2 regions of the Lactobacillus sp. ESL0677 genome follow, and region 1 is predicted to be linked to the other one. Evidence: riboswitches for the same ligand, from Rfam matches in the RefSeq annotation. Region 1 holds a riboswitch; the other holds the start of a gene.

Region 1 (7,491 bases):
TAACACCATCGCTGATAAAGAGGACTTGATCGGAAACATCGCGGGCAAAGGCCATTTCATGAGTAACAATAATCATTGTTAATCCGGTAGTGGCTAAGTCCTTCATAACGCTAAGTACTTCGCCGACCATTTCTGGATCAAGGGCACTAGTTGGCTCATCGAATAATAAAATCTCTGGATCCATTGAAATCGCGCGGGCGATTGCGACCCGTTGTTGCTGCCCACCAGACAATTGCTTAGGACGAGCATTAATGTATTCTGCCATGCCGACTTTTTTAAGGTTGCTGATAGCAATTTTGCGGGCTTCTTCTTTGGAACGCTTCAAGACCAGCTCTTGACCAACCATGCAGTTGGCTAAGACGTCTTTGTTTTCAAATAAGTCAAATTGCTGGAAAACCATGCCGACTTTGGCCCGGTAGATATTCCGGTTGTAGCCGGGAGCTAGTACATTTTCACTGTGGAAATCAATTTCACCAGCACTAGGCTCCTCTAGCATGTTAATGCAGCGTAAAGTAGTTGATTTACCACCGCCAGAAGGCCCGATAATTGTAGCAATTTCGCCTTTTTTAATATCAAAAGAAATATCCTTCAATACTTGGTGATTACCAAAAGACTTTTGAATGTGCTTTAAACTTAAAATTGTACTGTTTGCTTGTGTCATTATTTGTTAACCTCCGTCTTTTCAGTTGGGCCAACTTGAACTTGATTGGCCATCAAATTATAGTTCTTACTGCCTTCCAGATGCTTTTCAATTAGGTTGAAAATTCTAGTAATTGTAAAGGTCAGAATTAGGTAGATTACAGAAATTGTTAGGTAAGTTGGGAAGAACTTAAACGTTTGACTAGCAATCGTGGTCCCAACGAAGAACAATTCCGAAACAGAAATAATACTTAAAACTGAAGTATCCTTGATGTTAACGATAAATTCGTTAGTGATTGATGGCAGACAGTTTCTAATAGCTTGCGGCAGAATAATATGCCACATTCTCTGATTATGAGTCATCCCTAGAGCACTGGCAGCTTCAAATTGTCCTTCTGGTGTTGAGATAATCCCGCCGCGGATAATTTCGGCTAAATATGCACCAGTATTAATGGAAACAATGACTAATGCAGCTGCAGTTCTGTCGATATTAAGGTGCCAGAATTGGGCAATCCCATAGTAAATTACAGCTGCTTGAACCATCATTGGTGTGCCCCGGAAGATTTCGATATAAACGGATAATAGCCAATCGATGAACTTTAAGCCCCAACGCTTACCGCGAGTAGTTGGGGTAGGGATTGTCCGGATGATACCAACAACTAAACCGATGAAGAATCCGGCAATGGTACCAACTGATGCTAGTAATAGCGTCATCCCGATACCACTAATAATCATGCCGCCGTATTGCTTCCACATGGAAACGAACCAGTTTTCTGGCTTTCCAGTTTTGCTCTTAGAATTGTCGGTCTTTGGTTGCTGTTTAACGGCAGTGTTCATTAACTTAACTCGTTGAGCATTAGAAATTGTTGCTAAAATTTGGTTAACTTGCTTGAGCAGCTGCTTGTTAGGCTTGGCAATCCCAATTGAAGTAACTGATTCTTCTTTAGTGGCGTGGAAACCAGGCATTTTGCTGACGGGAATAGCTTTAATATCTGGGTCAACCAACTTAAATGAAGTTGCTTCAGTATCTTCGGCTACGTAACCATCAATTGTGCCTGAAATTAAACTTTGCCGCATGGCAGCGAAGTCACGCATGGCAGGTTGACGTTTAGCGCCAGTCAATTGCTTAATTAATTGGTAGTGGAAAGTTCCTTGTTGAGCAGTTAATTTAGCGCCCTTAAAGTCAGACAGCTTTTTGGCAGTGGCATATTTGCTGCCAACCTTAGTGATGACAACGAATGTGCTCCGACGATAAGGATTAGAAAAGTTGATTGCTTTTTCACGTTCAGCAGTTGGACTCATTCCGGCGATGATTAAATCGGCCTTGCCACTAGTTAGGGCTGGCAACAATCCGTCCCATTCGGTTTTGAAGACAACCACTTTTTTGTGTAATTTTTGGCCAATGATCTTGGCAATTTTGACATCATAACCATTGGCATAGGTGTGTGAACCGTCGATCGGTACAGCGCCGTTAGCGTTATTAGTTTGGGTCCAGTTGTAGGGCTGATAGTTGGCTTCCATGGCCACTTTCAAGACGCCATTATCCTTGGCATAAGCAGTCTGGGACTTGAAATTTAATCCCACTGCTAAACCAAGCAAGACCGCAATTAACGCGGTAAACCATTTACTTTTTGACTTCATTTTAAAACCTCCAAAAACGTTTCAAATAAAGCCAACACAATAAAAAGCGTAAATAAAAACCTCATCGTCTTTCAAGACAACGAGGTTATAATTGATCATATTTAGACAAATCATATAGCGCTCCCCGGGGAAACCGGGACAGTCCGCAGAATTTGCTTCTGCGTCCCAACAAAAATAATCGGACAAGTATTGTTTTCGTTTCGGCGGTAATCCTTACATCAGCCATCTTAGCTCTTTGCCAGCTCCGACTGAATTCGTGGTTATCGCGACCTCTATTGCATTGGAAATTATTTAATTTGACTAAAAGCATAGGCTAAAAAGATTGCTTTGTCAACTATTTATTTATAGAGAATGAGATAAATTGAATGCGTAAGTACAATTTGCCAATATGTATCTACAAGATAAAAGAAAAGAGATTTATGCAAAATCCAGCTGATCTAACTAAAGAAACAAATTTATTTAAAACAAGAAATTCATGGGCTTTTCGAGTTTTGAAGCAAGACAAAGAATTTCTTCATGCAGATAGTAATACACGCTTTAAAAAGACTATTTCGCCAGATGGGAAACAAATAACTTCGTTTATCCTTTTATTGAAATGAGCCGAAATTTAATTAAGTAACATAAAAAAGCTCCATTCTTTTTAATTAAGAACGGTGCTTTTTTATGTTGAAAATTATTCCGTTAAATATTTTTGAGCAAATTTCAGATAAAACTTGCATGCTGCTAAGTAGTCGGGAATATCAACGTACTCGTCAATTTGATGGCAGCTGTCATTGCCCGGCCCAATGCTAAACATCGTTGGTGCTGTTGGACTATTGACAAACTTAGAAGCATCGGTGGTGCCTGATTCGGTTACCAAATTAACTGGTCGCTTTAAAACGGCAGCAAGTAATTCCTGAGCCGCCTGCACGTATTCATTGTTTTCATCACCAGAGACGGCTTCGCCTAAATAATCATACTGCAATTCAAAATGGTGCTGCGGCATTTGATTAACTTCATTGATTACATCTTCTAAAATCTTTTGAATGTCTTTAACCGTGTAGAACGGGTTAATGCGAATGTTGCCGCGAGCAACAATTTTGTCAGGCATACTGTTAACTTGATCACCGCCAGAAATCATTGTGATGTTGTGCAGTACAGGACCTAACTTTTCATGGACTAGTGGCAAGTGACGTAATTTTTTGTTGGCTAATTGGATAAAATCGGTCATGCTATCAATAGCGTTGAGAACATTTAATTGGGCAGAGTGAGCGACTTTGCCGTAAGAGGTGACAGTGTAATCAATGTCGCCATTATTGGAATAAGAAATATCAAGGTTGGAGTCTTCACCGATGACAATAACGTCTAAATCGTCAATAAAGCCTTCCCTAGTTAATTCTTCAGCGCCCCATTGCCCAGTTTCTTCACCAACAGACATTAATAAACGCAATTCCCCTGTTAAAGGCACGTTATCTTCGAGTAGAGTGATGAGCGTGCCAATCATCCCCGCTAAGCCGCTCTTCATATCTGTCGTGCCCCGGCCGTACATTTTGGTGTCATGGTCGTACAATTTACCAGAAAACGGATCATCACGCCAAGCTGCACGATTACCAAGGTTAACCACGTCCATATGACCGGAAAAGCCGAGCTTGAAATTGCCGTCAGTGGGGCCAATTGAGATAACCGCACTTTCGCGATCACCTTGGTAGGGAACACGTGTCATGCGAACGCGATCACCAAAAGGCGCGAATAGCTGCGCAACATAGTCAACGACTCTTTTTTCGTGGTCGTCAATGGTTTCTATTTGGATTAAATCCTGTAATAACTTAATTTGTCTCTGTCTATCCATAGTAATTCCTATCAATTAAATAATTATTTGTCTTGTGTACCAACTTGAATCTGGTTGGCCATTAAATTGTAATTCTGATTGCCATCGAGGTGTTTTTCAATTAAGTTGAAAATCCGCGTGATAGTAAAGGTTAAAATCAGGTAAATTGCGGAAATTGTCAGGTAGGTTGGGAAGAACTTGAAACTTTGACTGGCAATTGTGGAACCAACGAAGAATAATTCGGAAACAGAAATAATGCTCAAAACTGAAGTATCCTTGATGTTTACAATGAACTCGTTGGTAATTGAAGGAAGGCAATTTCTGATTGCTTGCGGCAGAATAATGTGCCACATTCTTTGGCTGTGAGTCATTCCCAGCGCACTGGCCGCCTCGAATTGACCATCAGGAGTGGAAATAATCCCGCCGCGGATAATTTCGGCCAAATATGCGCCAGTATTAATCGAAACAATGATTAAAGCAGCGGCAGTTCTGTCAATATTAAGATGCCAGAATTGCGCAATACCATAGTAAATTACGGCCGCTTGAACCATCATTGGCGTACCCCGAAAGACTTCAATATAAACTGATAGGAGCCAATTAATAAATTTCAAGCTCCAACGCTTACCGCGAGTAGTAGGTTCAGGAATTGTGCGGACAATTCCAACGACTAAGCCGATTAGGAAGCCAGCAACTGTTCCGACAGCTGCTAGTAATAAGGTCATGCCAATCCCGCTCATAATCATGCCGCCGTATTGCTTGAGCATGGAGATAAGCCACGGCTCTGGCTTACCATTTTTACCCTTCTTTGAAGTTGTCTTAGGTTGTTCTTTAATAGCTGCCGTCATTAATTCTTGGCGTTTTTTAGTAGAAATCCCTGCTAAGATCTGGTTAACGTCTTTAAGCAGCTTAGGATTAGTCTTAGCAACACCGATTGAAGAAACCATCTGTTCCTTGGTGACATGGAAGCCATGCATTGGATTAAGTTTTACCGCCTTAATGTCCGGATCAACCATTTTGAATGAAATGGCTTCGGTTGAGTCAGCGATATAGCCGTCGATTGTCCCAGAAACCAGACTTTGCCGCATTGCAGAGAAGTCACTCATGGCAGGTTCCTTCTTAACTCCGGGCAATTGGTTAATTAATTTATAGTGAAACGTACCTTGTTGTGAGGTTAATTTAGCCCCTTTAAAGTCTGTCAACTTCTTGGCATTGGCGAATCTGCTAGTCTTCTTAGTAATTACAACAAAAATACCGCTCCAATAAGCATTGGTAAAGTTAATTGCTTTAGCTCTCTCAGGTGTTGGGCTCATTCCGGCAATAATTAAGTCGGCCTTGCCACTGGTTAATGAGGGGAGTAGTCCATCCCATTCAGTCTTAAGTACGACTACTTTACGATGCAACTTTTTACCAATAATTTTGGCAATCTTAACATCATAGCCGTTGGCATAGGTATGTGAGCCGTCAATTGGGACGGCACCATTAGCCGATGTAGTTTGGGTCCAATTGTTGGGCGAGTAGTTAGCTTCCATTGCGACCTTCAATACCCCATCGTCTTTTTTAGCAGCTTGGACTGAGGGAATATTAAAAAATGCACTGATGGTAAAACTGATTAGGACTGCAAAAATTGCGGTTAACCACTTATATCTTGACTTCATTTTGAAAACCTCCAAATATTTTTCAAATAAAGCCAATACAATAAAAAGCGTAAATAAAAAACCTCGTTATCTTTCAAGACAACGAGGTATAATCAATCATATCTAGACAAATCATATAGCGCTCCCCAAGATTAACTTGGGACAGTCTGCAGAATCTGTTCCTGCAGCCCAACCAGAATCTTACGGCGGATAAAATTTTGGTTTCGGCGGCAATTCTTGACACTAATCATCTTTGCATCACGCGTGCTTAGATTAGGTTCGTAATTGTCGCGACCTCTATTGCATTGGAAATTATTTAACTTGATGAAAATACTAAATTAAATTTTGATGATTGTCAACTATATTATTAAAAAATAATTTAATAATATTTAATTTTAGACTTAAAAACAAATAGTAAGCATCTTACTTGTATTTTGTAAGTGACTACTTTATAGTGTATATATAAGCAAGGTTATGTAAGATTTTCAGGAGGTCATATAGATGGCAAAATTAACACAAGAAATGCAAGATTTAGTAACAAGCGAATTTCCTTTCTTAGCAACAGCTGACAAAGATGGTAATCCTCAAGTAGGTCCTAAGGGTTCATTAAAGGTTTACGATGATGAACACTTAGCTTACGTTGAATGGACAAGTAAGACTGCTTACGAAAACTTAAAGGCTACTGGTAAGGCAGCCGTTGCTGTATCAAACAAGGCAGCTGGAACTGGCTACCGCTTTGAAGGTACAGCTCATGTTTACCAACCTGGCTCAGAAGAATATAAAGCTGCTAAGGAAAAGGGCAGCCTTGGCGATGGTACAGCCATTGTTGTAATTGATGTTGAAAGAATTTATCAATTAGGACATGTTCCAGAAGCTGGTGACTTATTGGTTGAAGGTGCACCAGAACGCCGCGGTTACTAATAAACTGAATAACTAATCTTAAACACGCTAGACAGAATTGCCTAGCGTGTTTTTTTGTGCTGATTTTTAATTTTTAACAACAGGGGTCTTTTCGTATGCCGTCATGTCTTTACCGAGAATTAGGAAGACAAAGACGGTAATAATCGCAATAAATGCTGGCAGTAAAAGTGGCTTTTTAAGTAAGTCAAAAATGCCAGCAACAATTGTTCCGAAGAAGACGTCAAGAATTGAAGAACCAAAGGTGATAAAGCTAGCTTGACCAGATTGAATTGTAACTTCAGTCCGTCTAATTCGAATCCGTGAAATCCACGTGCTAACAGGGATGCAGCTAAGCATGACAGCAATAATACAAATGCTTAAAGTGTAAACGCTGGGACTAACGGCAAAAACGATTAAACATAGTGCGGGTAAAGTAATGAGCACCATGCTTTTCTTGAAATTTAATTTGATCCGCAAAACGAGGTTGCCTAAGATGGTGCCAATGGCATAATCGACAATTAAATAGACAATGTTGGTATACTGGGGATCAATACTACTCCACAGGTAGACCATTAGACTATTAAAATAACCCATCAATAAGCTAATAAAAATTGCTAGGATAATTGAGCTGCGTAAGCCGGTATTAGTTTTAATCATGTGATAAATCTTTTTGATTTGCGCTAAGGTTGAATTAGTGGCTAGATCATGACCAATCAGATTGGGATCGTAGCTCTCGTCTAGTAAACTAGTTGGAATCGTAAATAACAGGTAGGCGATACTACCAACAAGTAATAAAAATTTGTAGATAATTGAGCTATCGTTAAGCTTGCTAGCCAGAACATAGGCACAGCCAATTGCTAAGTAACTTAA
Region 2 (7,491 bases), 230 kb from region 1:
TTATTTACTTCTAGTTCTACTCATTAACTGGGTACTTATGTCTAAAGTAGTAATAAACACCAACAGAAATTGCTGGAATTAGTAAACCTAACAATGAAGTCACTGGATCATCAAAGAAATTGTTAATCAAAATAATTAAGAAGGCAATAACAGCAATGATAACTGTCCACGGATAAGCCCAAACTTTGTATGGTCTTGTGACATTTGGTTTGCGGTGACGTAGAACCGGAACGGCTAAAATTGATAACAGATTAAAAATTGCTCCACTGAAGACAACTAAGGAAGTCAATTCATTTAAGTCTCGTGTTAAAACGAGCGCAATTGAAATAATCATTTGCATAATTAAGCCGTGATCAGGTGTCCGGTATTTTGGATGAATATGCTCAAATGTCTTCCATAATAAGCCATCTTTAGAAACGGCATAGTAATAACGTGAAAAGGCTAAAATCATTCCGTTTAATGAACTAATCATTGCCAAAACCATTGTTACAGCAACCAAAATTGTACCTGCATAGCCCATAAATGTCTGGGCCACATTAGTCCCTAAGTACAATTGACCAGCCCTAATTGACTTAGCAATTGCTTTAGCAGGTAATGAACGATAAATCGCAAAGTTGAACAACACATAAACAACTGTTGTAAAACCAACCGATAAAATCAATGCTCGCGGCAGGTTCTTTTGCGGGTTTTTCATTTCACCGGCAACTGTGTTCAAGTTAGTCCAGCCCTCAAATGCCCAAAGAGATGCGATTACCGCAAAGGCCACCATTTGAATAATATCAATCACATTACCATGACCAGCAGGTAATGACAGTGACAAATTAGGCATATAGTGACCAAAAAAGACACCCAGACCAATAATTAAAACTAATGGCAAAATCTTTAGCACCGTGAAGAAATTTTGCACCCATTCACCAACATTAACACCAAAATAATTAATAACTGTGAAAATAACAATTAATAAAATTGCAACTGTTTTTACAGTTAAATCATCAAAGTGGAAAAAGGTCGTCAAAGCCATCGGCAATGCAATCGCAATCGCCGCAATTGACCCAGGGCCACCAATCACCATACTTTGAAAGGTAAACATATAACCAATTACTGGTGAATATGCATCTGACAAATAAACGTAAATCCCACCAGTTTCGGGATTCATTGCTCCTAATTCCGCAAAGCACAGACTTCCCATTAATGTAACTAGACCACCAACTAGCCATGCCAAAAGTGCATAGCCCATCGACATTTGTGACCGTTGCAAGACATACGACCCAATGTAAAAAATACCTGAGCCAATCATAATCCCAATTAAAATATTACTCCCACCAAACACACCAATTGTCTTCTTCAGCTGCGGCGCGTTCTCTTCACTCTTTTCCTTCAAAATAACACCTCTTAAAAAATCAGGCCAACTTAAAAAGTTGCACAAACAAAAACCTCATTGTCCTAAAAACAACAAGGCTATAATTAATCATTTTAGACAAATCAAATAGCGCTCCTTGGGCAATAATCCAAGACAGTTTGCAAGATATTGTCCTGCAACCCAACCAAAAACTTGCACAAACAAATTCTTGATTTCGGCGATAATTCTTCGATTAACAATCTTTGCTTTTGTGTACTCCTGCTAAGTTAGTAATTATCGCAACCTCTAATATGTTGGCTCCTTAACTTAAAAAAAGATTAGGACAAAAAGCATTATTTGTCAATACATTGCTTTAATAATTATTTAACTTATTCCAATTTTATTAGAAATAATATGCTATGATAGATTTAATCACTTGAAAGGAGTCCTGCATGGAAATCATTCATCACTTTCACAACGCACAACCTATTGTTGTTAGTAACCAAGCAGCTGTTCTAACTAATGTTAATTTTCAAGTTGCAGTGCCTTGTAAATTAAATCAAGAATTATTAACCGATAATTTAGTTAAAGATGATAGTCAAAATATTTACTTCGATACTTCACAAGGATTGCTTTTATTTAGCGATGCATATTTTAAAGGATTAAATTATTTTAATAAACTTGTACTTTTTACTCAAGTTAAATGGGGAAAAGTCAAAAACTGCCACGGAACTAGTTTTTATTCCCAGCAGCATCAACTACTTAAAAAGTTACCATTAACCAGTAATTTGCAATTTATCGGTCAGGGAGAAGATATATTTCAGCAAACTTGGCTTATAACTTCAGCTGGTACTTGGGTTAATAAATGTGATATCTGGCTTGACGGCGAGCCGTTAATTACACGTACTCATGATTTATGCCAAGAAAAAACGCTGATTGTTAATCCTTGCGGCACAATTGCGTGCAATCACTTAGGGCAAAACTTGCAGAAAATTAACCAAGCAACATCGCTACAGATTAAAGCAATCAAAGAGGATATATTTGGCAATGAATATCTTCAAATTGCTCCCGATACTTTTATTCCGACAACTGATTGCATCTTGCATAACTATCCCAGCCACTTAACCCCCCAGCAACCACACCTGCTTATTACCGAAAATATTAACCAGATGTTTTGGGGCGTTCAAAACGGTTGTGAAGCTGCCGCCTTATTAATGGGACTTCATTACCAGCACAAGTTGGAAACAACGGATTATCAAACTTTTATCGATGAAATGCCGCTGGCTCCAGATTATAATCCGTATCATGGTTTTGGCGGTTCACCTTACGAAAATGTCACGGGACGTTTTGAAGCAATCTTTCCGTCTGCCTTATTAAATTGGGGACGTAAATTTACAGACTTGCGTGACTTAACTGGCGCACACGAGTCAGACCTCATTGCCGCTATTAAACGCGGCAACCCTGTCCTAACCTATGTCACTACTAATTTCACTCAACCAGATCCAGACACTTATCCGTGGGGCAAAACATACAAAAATAACCACGCCGTTTTATTAGACGGCTTTAGCGAAGATTTGTTTCATGTTTCCGACCCAATTGATGGTCATTACTGGCTGACTAAGGCAGCTTTTATGCAAGCATACAAGGTTAGAACATGGGCCATCGAAATTATGTAGAGCAATGTTTTTAAAGAAAGAAGAAAAATTATGGGACTTAATAAACCACTTTTAAATGCACTTAGCGACGCCAAACAAGGTCCGCAAAATTTAATTACTGATGTTGCCGGCATTACTGTTGGTCACAAAACATTAAAAACTGACCGGTTGAACACGGGTGTAACAGTAATTAAACCTTGCCAAGATAATATTTTCAGGGAAAAAATGCCAGCCGCTGTTCAAGTAATCAATGGTTTTGGCAAGAGTACCGGACTAGTGCAAGTCGAAGAACTTGGAACGATTGAAACGCCACTGGTCTTAACTAACACTCTAAGTGTCGGGACTGCTTATACTGCTTTAGTTAAGCAAATGCTTGCCGAAAATCCTGAGATTGGAACGACAACTGGTAGTGTTAATCCAATTATTATGGAATGTAATGACAGTACCATCAACCATATTCGTGATTTAGGTGTAACAGAAGCTGACGTTAACGATGCCTTTGCGGCAGCTGACACAAGTTTTGAAGAAGGACCTGTTGGCGGCGGCACTGGTATGTGCTGTTACGACCTAAAAGGTGGTATTGGTTCTTCTTCACGGCAAGTTGAAATCGATGGTAAAACCTTTACTATGGGGGCACTTGTAATGTCCAACTTTGGCTTTGGCGAAGACTTAAACATTTACGGCGAACATATTGGTCAAAAAATCACGCAAATGAGAAAGGATAAGGAAAAAGGCAGTATTATCACAATTATTGCTACCGATATTCCGTTTAATTCCCGGCAGCTAAAGCGAATTGCACGCCGCTCAAGCGTAGGAATTACCCGTAGTGGCTCCTTCACTGGTAACGGCAGCGGTGAAATCACCCTTGCCTTTTCAACAGCCAATCGTGTAAGTCACTTCCCGGAAACAGAGTTAAGCTCGATTCAAGCGATCACCGATGACAAGATTGACCGCTACTTCCGAATTACCGTTGACATTGTTAATGAAGCCATTCTAAGTTCATTAGCCCACGGTAAAACTTTTATCAATTGCGATGGTAAACCTGTTTACGGTTTACCAGATGCGTTAAACGAGTTGGGTGACGACCCAGATGCAACCAAGTTAAAGGAACAATTGGGACTTTAATTAATCTCGGCTAACACAATAAGTCATGAAGCTTAACTGCTTCATGACTTATTTTTCTTAACGACATTCCTGTTACCGGTAACGACAATTTTACCCTCTAGTTAAATGCTATAATGATTACCAATAATAGCGATTACATTTTATAGGAGAAAATATCATGACACCGTGGTGGAAAAAAGCAGTTATCTATCAAATTTATCCCAAATCCTTCCAAGACAGTAATGGCGACGGAATTGGTGACCTGCGCGGAATCATCTCGCGCCTTGATTATTTACAAAAGTTAGGGATTGATGCCATCTGGCTATCTCCTATTTACCTATCGCCGGGTGTTGATAACGGTTATGACATTGCAGATTACGAAAAAATTGACCCGCAATACGGCACAATGACTGAGATGGAACAATTAATTGCTGAGGCAAAAAAGCGGAACATTCGAATCATTATGGACCTCGTAGTTAACCATACTTCAGATAAACATCCATGGTTTATTGAAGCGCGAAAGAGCAAGACTAATCCTTACCGCGATTTTTATATTTGGCGTGATCCAGTTGATAACCACGAACCTAATGATTTGAAGTCGGACTTTTCTGGATCGGCTTGGCAGTACGACCAGCAGACTAAACAATATTATCTTCACTTTTTTGCGGCCCAACAACCTGACTTAAATTGGAAAAACCCTAAATTACGCCAAAAAATCTATGACATGATGAATTTTTGGTTAGATAAGGGCATCGGCGGGTTTCGCATGGATGTTATTGAGTTAATTGGGAAAGACCCGGATAAGAAAATCCGTGAAAATGGCCCCAAGTTGCACACTTACATTCAAGAAATGCACGAACACACATTAGCTCATCGCAACGTTATGACTGTCGGCGAAACTTGGAGTGCCGACATTAAAGGCGCTACGCAATATTCCGATCCTGACAGGCATGAACTATCAATGGTCTTTCAATTTGAAGATCAAGGAATTGACCAGCAAGTTGGCAAGTCCAAGTGGGACTTGCGTCCTTTTAACATCAGTGAACTCAAGAAAATCTTCATTAAATGGCAAACTGAACTTGATTATAACCATGCTTGGAACAGTCTTTTTTGGGAAAATCACGATATCCCGCGAGTTATTTCTCGCTGGGGCAATGACAACAAGTACCGCGTGCAATCAGCTAAAATGTTTGCAATTGCCCTGCATCTGATGCACGGTACACCATATATTTTTAATGGCGAAGAAATTGGTATGACTAATTGTCCTATCCACGACATCAGTGAAGTCGAAGACCTTGAGAGCATCAATATGTATCATGAGCGGCTTAAGGCAGGCTACACTAAAGAAGAATTAATTCACGCAATTAATGTTAAGGGGCGCGACAATGCCCGCAGACCAATGCAGTGGTTAAATGAGAAGAATGCTGGCTTTTCTAGTGCTAAGCCGTGGCTTGCAACTAACCCTAATTACCGCGAAATTAACGTTAAACAGGCTTTAGCTGACCCTAATTCAATCTTTTATACTTACCAGAAGTTAATTAAACTGCGCCATGAACATGAGATTGTCATTAACGGCAGCTTTGAGCCCATCACTACTAATGACAATATCTTAGCTTACTACCGCCAACTAAATAAAAAGCGCTGGCTGATAGTTGCTAATTTCAGTGATCAAGAAACCGCGTTTTCATCTGCCGACACAATTCAAGAAGTGTTAATTTCTAATTATCCTGAGCGCCAAACTCTTCAAAACATTACCTTGCAACCCTATGAAGCATTTGCTATCAGTGTTAAGTAATAAAAATAAGCCATGAGATTTCATGGTTTATTTTATATTTATAATTATTACTAATTTCTTGTGTTATACTTTTTATGGAATTAATATGATGTTTTGTCTAACACGAAACATTGAATGTGTAACAAGTTAGTCACTTGTTATGTATATGGGGCGATCTCAGTTGATCGCTTTTTTGTTGCATTCAAAAAACCTCTCAGTATTTACTGAGGGGCTTATTTTTTATATTTGCGTTTGATAAAGTGCAGCCGTTTTTTCATCGAATGCACACATTATTACTTCAATATTATATGATGCGTTCTTTTGCAGCCAGCTATTTACCGTTCTAAAAGCAATCATCGCTGCTCGCCGCGCTGGAAAGCCGTAGGCACCCGTTGAAATTGCTGGGAAAGCAATACTATGCAAATGATATTCTTTAGCTAAATCAAGACAGTTAATATAGCAGGTGCGCAAAAACGAATCGTCACTTGCCCGCCCCGAGTAAATCGGGCCAACTGTATGAATCACAAATTTAGCTGGTAAATGATAACACTTAGTTATTTTAGCCTGACCCGTTTTGCAGCCATGCAAAGTGCGACATTCTTCAAGTAATTCCGGTCCAGCAGCCTTGTGAATTGCACCATCAACGCCTAACCCACCTAGTAAAGTCTTGTTGGCTGCATTAACGATCGCATCAACTTTTAACGTCGTAATGTCAGCTTGAATAATTTTAACTGTTGCCATTATTTACCTCCCCTTTCTCTATATTTTAACCCAACTTAATCTCTAGCCATGCAAAAAAGTGCAGCCATATTAGCTGCGCTTTTAATAAATAGATATTTATCCCTTTTCTGCACCAGCGGTAATCCCGTTGACGTAGAATTTTTGCATAAAGACAAACAAAATTGTAATTGGAATAGCAATTACGACACATCCTGCCACAAATTCCGTAAAGAATTGCGTCGCATTCCCTTTAGTGTTATGTACCATATTGTACAAACCATAAGCAATAGTGTAATTCTTCGGGTTACCTGAAGTCGATAAGATAATACCTGAGAAAATGAAGTCAGTCCACGGACCGATAAAAGCAGTCAGAGCTGTATAAACAATCATCGGTTTAGCTAATGGCAAATCAATATGAGTAAAAATTTGCCATTTGGTTGCACCATCAATTTCCGCAGCTTCATCAATCGAAAACGGTACGGTATCAAAGAAACCTTTAGCAACGTAGAAGCCCAAGCCGGCACCACCGACATAAACCAGCAGCAGGCCGCCCAAGTTTAACATGTTCAAGCCCTTCAAAATATAGTAGAGAGCAATCATTGACATGAACCCAGGGAACATCCCTAATACCAAAGCAATCTGCATGAATGGCTTTCTAAATGAAAAGCGTAGACGTGACAAAACATAAGCCACAGAAATCGTTAAAAATGTGGAAATAATCATTGACAATACAGAAATAACCAACGTATTAATAATCCAATTAACTAATGGATATTGGGAGTTAGTAAAAATACCAATATAATTATCTATCGTAAATTTATCCGGCCAAAAAGTTGAAACAAATCCGGTATCATTGTATGAAAAGCTAGCCAAAATAATCCAAACAATCGGCAAAATCC

Evidence for each region. A riboswitch is a leader RNA that binds a small molecule or an ion and turns the genes downstream of it on or off. The one in region 1 is predicted to bind lysine.
Region 2: it holds a riboswitch for lysine, as region 1 does, so the genes downstream of both, OZX76_RS09215 (amino acid permease) here and OZX76_RS00470 (ABC transporter substrate-binding protein/permease) in region 1, are expected to answer to the same signal.

Annotation. Positions count from the first base shown of each region.
Region 1 covers NZ_CP113946.1:86,900-94,390, forward strand. The annotation lists gene OZX76_RS00450 (amino acid ABC transporter ATP-binding protein) at 1-661, opposite strand, end outside; gene OZX76_RS00455 (ABC transporter substrate-binding protein/permease) at 661-2,280, opposite strand; gene OZX76_RS00460 (hypothetical protein) at 2,646-2,879, shown strand; gene OZX76_RS00465 (ArgE/DapE family deacylase) at 2,954-4,108, opposite strand; gene OZX76_RS00470 (ABC transporter substrate-binding protein/permease) at 4,132-5,742, opposite strand; lysine riboswitch at 5,851-6,029, opposite strand; gene OZX76_RS00475 (pyridoxamine 5'-phosphate oxidase family protein) at 6,223-6,642, shown strand; gene OZX76_RS00480 (MFS transporter) at 6,709-7,491, opposite strand, start outside.
Region 2 covers NZ_CP113946.1:1,887,474-1,894,964, forward strand. The annotation lists gene OZX76_RS09215 (amino acid permease) at 17-1,381, opposite strand; lysine riboswitch at 1,480-1,656, opposite strand; gene OZX76_RS09220 (C39 family peptidase) at 1,792-3,015, shown strand; gene OZX76_RS09225 (P1 family peptidase) at 3,046-4,119, shown strand; gene OZX76_RS09230 (alpha-glucosidase) at 4,277-5,893, shown strand; gene OZX76_RS09235 (O-acetyl-ADP-ribose deacetylase) at 6,113-6,613, opposite strand; gene OZX76_RS09240 (sugar ABC transporter permease) at 6,710-7,491, opposite strand, start outside.